Pigmentiphaga sp. H8: one gene and its partner. Each later gene encodes a partner of the first gene's protein in a complex. Links are inferred from orthologs where the notes say so. Each region holds a gene or a part of one and is shown on either strand. Other genes may lie near its edges.

Region 1 (3,154 bases):
TCGGGCAGGTCGCGTCCCCAGTTCACGCCCACGTAGTGGTGGTCGGCCTGGTTGGCGCCCGTGACGAAGTCGTGCAGGTTGGCCACGGTGCGGTCGGCCACCACCTTGACCGGCTTGGCGGTGCCCACGGGCCCGATGAAGCCGGGCACGCAGCCGAAGTGCTCGACGATCTCGGCATCGGTGGCGAACCGGTAGCCGTGGTCCAGGCCGGGAATCTTGCCGGCCTTGATCTCGTTCAATTCGTGGTCGGCACGCAGCAGCAGCAGCCAGATCTGGGCCGGCTTGCCGGCTTCTTCCGGCTCGACCGCCAGGGCGAGGGACTTCACGTGGCTGGCCAGCGGCAGGCCCAGCAGTTCGGCCACGGCCTCGCACTTGGTGGCACCGGGGGTGGGCATCTTCTCCAGTGCCCGGCCGGGCGCCGCGCGCTGGGCAACCAGGCAGGGCGCCTCGGCCAGCTCGATGTTGGCGGCGTACTGGGTGGCCGGGTTGTAGACGATGAGGTCTTCGCCGGTGTCGGCGATGACCTGGAATTCATGGCTGCGCGTCCCGCCGATGGAGCCGGTGTCGGCCGCCACGGCGCGGAAGGTCAGGCCCATGCGGGCGAAGATGCGCATGTACGCGTCGTACATGGCGTCGTAGCTCTTCTGGGCGGCGGCCTCGTCGCGATCGAAGGAATAGGCGTCCTTCATCGTGAACTCGCGGCCCCGCATGACGCCGAAGCGCGGCCGGCGCTCGTCGCGGAACTTGGTCTGGATGTGGTAGAAGTTCTTGGGTAGCTGGCGCCAGCTGTGGATCTCGTTGCGGGCGATGTCGGTGATGACTTCCTCCGAGGTCGGCTGCAGCACGAAATCGCGGTTGTGGCGGTCCTTCATGCGCAGCAGCTCGGGGCCGTACTGCTCCCAGCGGCCCGATTCCATCCACAGCTCGGCCGGCTGCACGACCGGCATCAGCAGCTCGAGCGCGCCGGCGCGGTTCATTTCCTCGCGGATGATGGCCTCGATCTTGCGAATGACCCGCAGGCCGATGGGCATGTAGGTGTAGATGCCGCCGGCCAGCTTGCGGATCATGCCCGCGCGGGTCATGAGCTGGTGGCTGACGATCTCGGCGTCGGACGGTGCTTCCTTGAGGGTGCCGATATGGAACTGCGATGCGCGCATTGCGGTGCTCACGTGGATGGATACGAGTTTGGCCCCCCTGGGCCTATAATTGACTCAATTGTATGAGAATCGCTGGGGTGGCTCATGCTGGATCGTGAAGGTTACCGTCCCAACGTCGGCATCATCCTCGTCAACCAGAAGAACGAGGTCTTCTGGGGCAAGCGCGTCAACGAACATTCCTGGCAGTTTCCGCAGGGCGGCATCAAGCACGGTGAGAGCCCTGTCCAGGCGATGTTCCGCGAGCTCCATGAAGAAGTGGGCCTGCGGCCCGAGCATGTCCGCATATTGGGTAGAACACGCGACTGGTTGCGCTATAACGTGCCCGACCACTTCGTCAGACGCGAATGGCGCGGGCACTACAAAGGTCAGAAGCAGATCTGGTTCCTGCTTCGCATGCAGGGGCGCGATTGCGACGTCTGCCTGCGGGCCTCGTCGCATCCTGAATTCGACGCGTGGCGCTGGAGTTCCTACTGGGTCCCGCTGGAGTCGGTCATCGAATTCAAGCGCGACGTGTATACGCTGGCCCTGAACGAGCTTGCGGTCGTGCTTTTCCGCCGGAACCACGAGACCCGGTACCTGCGCCAGCACATCGGTTCGCACCGACGCGGCCAGGGTGAACCGGCACCGCTGTCCAAGGAAGCGCCCGAGGTCTGAACCCCCGCGACCCCCTGCGCGGGGTTCGGGTATCGTGTCGGGTGCAACCTGTATATGGAAAACACTTATGCCTAGTCAGTTCGCCGGGGCGCGCCCGATGCGTCCCGCCCGCCGGGCCCTGCGCGCCGCCGCCTGGGCCGGCGCCGGATGCCTGGCCTTGTTACTCGCCGCCTGCGGCAGCCAGCCGCGCGGCGATGGCAACTACCTGCTGGACGATATCGATGCCCAGCGCACCCTGCCCGATGCCGGATGGGAAGCCCTGAAGTCGGAGTTGCCGCCGGTGCCCACCGAGGCCGACGTGCTGCCGGTGGAAAACCTGTCGCGCAACGAGCGTTTCCGTTTCGGCGTGGATCCGCGCTCCATCCAGATCGCCCCGGGCCTGATCGTGCGCTATACGCTGCGCGCGGTCAGCGACCTGGGAGCCGAGAACATTTCGTACGAATCGGTCCGCTGCGGCACGCGCGAATGGCGCACCGTGGCCCTGTACCGGCCCGGCGCCGGCTGGCAGCGCCCGGTCCACGACGAATGGCGTCCCTTGCTGCCCAATACGATCCAGCACGTGCTGCGCAACGGCGTACTGTGCTCGGGCGGCGGCCCGGCCGGCGCCAAGGCGTCGGACCTGGCCTATCGCGTGCGCCACTGGGAGCGCTATGCCGACGCCATGGCGGGCCGCAGCATGCAGTAGCAGCGGATTCGCGGCACGGGCAAAAACAAAAACGCACAGCCTCGGCTGTGCGTTTTGCGTGCCTGGCTACAGGCTTGTCGACCAGATCAATGGTCGGGGCGAGAGGATTCGAACCTCCGACTCCTGCGTCCCGAACGCAGTACTCTACCAGGCTGAGCTACGCCCCGACTTGTCGGTCCGGCCTGCCGGATACGGGCTTGTACAACTTGCCCGGCAGGCCGTCTTTCTTTTCAGCGATCTCGGTTGATCGCGAAAGCGCAGAATTCTAGCAGAGAATCTCGGAAAGCGGAAACGGGGTAGGTGGATATCGCCGCGACCGCCGCATCCGCCTCGATCCGGGCCCGGGCGCGGGTGTAGTCCAGGGCGTCCGATTCCCGGATGGCGGTGGCGACCGCGACGAAATCGCCTTCGCCGTTCTCGATGGCGGTGCGCACCAGCATCTGCTGCGCCGGCGTGCCCACGTCCAGCAGGCGGATCAGCGGCAGTGTGGGTTTGCCTTCGCGCAGGTCGTCGCCCAGGTTCTTGCCCAGTGCCTCGGCCTCGCCGCTATAGTCGAGCACGTCGTCGATCAGCTGGAACGCCGTGCCGGCGCGGCGGCCGTATTCCGCCGCCGCGGCTTCCTGTTCGGGCGTGGCGCCCGCCAGGACCGCGGCCAACT
Region 2 (3,084 bases), 480 kb from region 1 along the record:
CTTGCTGCCCTTGCCCAGCACGCTGACCTCGGCCTCGGCCAGGTCCAGCCAGCTGGACGATTCGTAGCCGGGTTCGCGCGCATAGGCCGTGTCCAGGCCCACCAGTTCGGACAGGCGCAGGCCGCTGGAATAGAACAGCTCGAACATGGCGGTGTCGCGCACTTCGACGGCATGGCGCTGCTCGGCGCTCTGGCCGGTGACTTCGGCCGCGACGGGCGGGGCGTGGTCGAGCAGGGCCTGCGTCTGGTCGACCGACAAGGCCTTGGGCAGGCCGCGCGGCGCCTTGGGGCCGCGCACGCCCGCGGCCGGGTTGCCGGGCATGCCCACGCGCGGCGCCCACCATTGGTAGAAGCCGCGCCAGCTGGCCAGCAGCCGGGCCAGGCTGCGCGGGCTCAGGCCCTGCGCGTGCAGTTGTCCCAGGTAGCGGCGCACGTGCCCCTGCGACACGCGTTCCAGCGGCACGTCATCCGCCAGTTCGACCAGATGGGCGAGGTCCCGCCGGTAGGCGGCCAGGGTGTGGGGGGAATAGCGGCGGCCCGAGCCCAGGTGTTCGAGCCATTCCAGCATGGGCCGGGCCAGCGCCGGCCCCGTGGCCTCGGAACCGGGATGGGGATCGTCGGCCACGGTACGTGTCAGGCGCGCGGCGCCTCGGTCAGGAGGCGCGACAGCGATGCGCTGGCCAGTTCACCGATACGCGTCAGAAAGGTCGTGCCCATCGAGGGCGTGAAACGCTCGGCGTCGGGCGATGCCAGCACCAGCAGCCCGAAGGCCTCGGGCGCGATGCCCACGCGCAGCGGGATCAGGGCCAGCGAACGCACTTCGCGGTCGAGCCAGGCGGCGGCCTCGAAGCCCGAATTCGGGCCGCAGTACGGCGACATCAGCCCATTGGCGAAGGTGCGGGCATCGGCCGAGACTTCGCCGCGCCAGGGGGCCTCGGCATCGCCCGGGGCGGTGTCGGCCCAGAGGCGCAGCGCCACGTCGGGCACGCTGAAGATCTCGCCCAGGCCGCCGGCCACGGCGGCGGGCAGCGCCTGCGGGTCGCGTTCCTTGAGCAGGCCGCGGCTCCACAGCAGCAGCCGGTCGGAAATGTGTTCGTTTTCGGCCGCGGCGCGCACCAGCTCCGACACCCGCAGTTCCATGCCGCGCACGCGCTCGCGCAGCGCCAGCACCTGGCGCTCGGCCAGCGAGACGGCCTTGCCCTCGTGGGGATGGGGCACCTTCATGGTGGAGAACAGCTCGGCGTGCCGTTCGAAGAAATCGGTGTTGTCCTTGAGGTATTGCGCGACTTCGTTGGCGTCCATGTACGTTCCGGAATTCATTGTTGATATAAGGCAAGGGCGCGCGAAGCGCGTAGGAGGTGGATTCCCCTCCCCCTCTAACCCAGGAGGCGGTCGACGTCGACGGTGCCTTCGAACACGGTCACGGCCGGGCCGGTCATCAGCAGTTGCTCGCCGTCCCAGGAGATGGTCAGCACCCCGCCTCGCGTCTGCACGCGCACCGGCGACTCCAGCAACCCGCGGCGGATGCCCGCGGCCACCGCCGCGCAGGCGCCCGTGCCGCAGGCCAGCGTCTCGCCCGCGCCGCGCTCGTAGACGCGCAGCCGGATGTCGTGGCGACCGACGATCTGCATGAAGCCGGCATTGACCCGGCGGGGAAAGCGCGGATGGCTCTCGACCCGCGGGCCGACCGACGCCACCGGCGCGAGGTCGACGTCGTCGACCACCTGCACCGCGTGCGGATTGGAAATGCCGACGGCCGACACCCAGACGACGCGCTCGGCCTCGCCTGGCGCCGACACGTCCAGCGGCCAGACGTCGTCCTGGCCTTCGCGCCGGGGCGTCAGGCCCGCCGGGTCGAACGGCACGGCGGCCGGATCGAAGCTGGTGCGCCCCATGTCGACGCTGACCTCGCCGTCGTCCTGTTCGTTCAGCACGATGATGCCGGTGCAGATCTCGGCGCGCACGGGATTGCGGTCGGTCAGGCCCTGCTCGTGGACGAAGCGCACGAAGCAGCGGGCGCCGTTGCCGCAATGCTCGACCTCGCCGCCGTCGGCGTTGAAGATGCGGTAGCGGAAGTCGGCGTCGGAGCGGGTGGGCCGCTCGACCAGCAGGATCTGGTCGGCGCCGATCCCGAACTGCCGATGGGCGAGCTTGCGCGCCCGCTCGGGGGTGAGCCGGATATCTTGGCGCACGCCGTCCAAGACGACGAAATCATTGCCCGCGCCATGCATTTTGGTGAAGTGCCAGGTCATGCCGGAATTATAGTCCGCGCCAAGCACCGCGCGCCGCCGGGGTCGGAGCTTGGTATTCTGGCGATTGGCCGGTCTACTGGAACTTGCAATGGCTCGTATCGTCCCCGACGGCTGGCGGGAAATCAACGCCACCGGCGCCGCCCGCCGGGAAATCGAAACCCTGGCCACGCTCGAACGCGGCCTGCCCGATTCCTACACCGTCTACCATGCCGTCCACTGGACCAACGTGGAACATGGCTTCTCGGTCTATGGCGACATCGACTTCGCCGTCGTCAACGCCGCCGGCGACCTGCTGCTGATCGAGCAGGTCAGCGGGTTCCTGGAGGAAACCGCCGACGGGCTCTGCAAGAAATACCCCAGCCACAGCACCAACGTGCCGATACAGATCGCGCGCCAGCTGGCGGTGCTGCGCGGCCGGCTGGCCCGGCGCCCCCACCTGGACGCCATCCGCGTCGAGTACCTGCTGTATTGCCCGGACTACTCGGTGCGCCATCCCGAGACCGCCGGGCTGTCGGCCGAGCGCATCGTCGACGCCGCCGAGCGCGACCGCCTGTGCGCGGTCATCCAGCTGGCGCTGCCGCAGGCGCCCGCCACCCAGGCCGCGCCAGCCGTGCGCCGCTTCCTGGACGACATCATCCAGCTCGAACCCGACGCCAACGCCCTGGTGGGGCAGGCGCGGGCGCTGGTCACCCGCATCTCGGGCGGCCTGGCGCACTGGGCGCGGCGGCTGGAGTTCGACCCGTTCCGCCTGCGGGTGATCGGCACCGCCGGGTCGGGCAAGACCCAGCTCGCCCACGCCGAGTTCCGCGCCGCCATCGATGCCGGCCGCCGGC

Evidence for each region.
Region 2: the proteins of EGT29_RS22915 (region 1) and dapF are in contact, whole or in part, in a solved structure (PDB 5YGU), measured with the Escherichia coli proteins. The link is inferred for Pigmentiphaga sp. H8 from one-to-one orthologs.

Annotation. Positions count from the first base shown.
Region 1 is NZ_CP033966.1:4,870,364-4,873,517, reverse strand. Bases 186-3,026 are described here. They hold EGT29_RS22915 (RNA pyrophosphohydrolase), read left to right. Parts: upstream 186-1,241; coding sequence 1,242-1,811; downstream 1,812-3,026. Other genes in these bases: ispB (octaprenyl diphosphate synthase), read right to left, coding at 2,727-3,026; EGT29_RS22910 (CNP1-like family protein), read left to right, coding at 1,879-2,496; EGT29_RS22920 (proline--tRNA ligase), read right to left, coding at 186-1,157. In the rest of the region: more of EGT29_RS22920, read right to left, coding at 1-185; more of ispB, read right to left, coding at 3,027-3,154. UniProt on the Escherichia coli protein: Master regulator of 5'-end-dependent mRNA decay.
Region 2 is NZ_CP033966.1:5,353,312-5,356,395, forward strand. The notes cover bases 314-3,084. They hold dapF (diaminopimelate epimerase), read right to left. Parts: upstream 2,252-3,084; coding sequence 1,376-2,251; downstream 314-1,375. Other genes in these bases: xerC (tyrosine recombinase XerC), read right to left, coding at 314-567; EGT29_RS25245 (DUF484 family protein), read right to left, coding at 633-1,301; EGT29_RS25255 (DEAD/DEAH box helicase), read left to right, coding at 2,340-3,084. In the rest of the region: more of xerC, read right to left, coding at 1-313. UniProt on the Escherichia coli protein: Involved in the succinylase branch of the L-lysine biosynthesis and in the biosynthesis of the pentapeptide incorporated in the peptidoglycan moiety. Catalyzes the stereoinversion of LL-2,6-diaminopimelate (L,L-DAP) to meso-diaminopimelate (meso-DAP).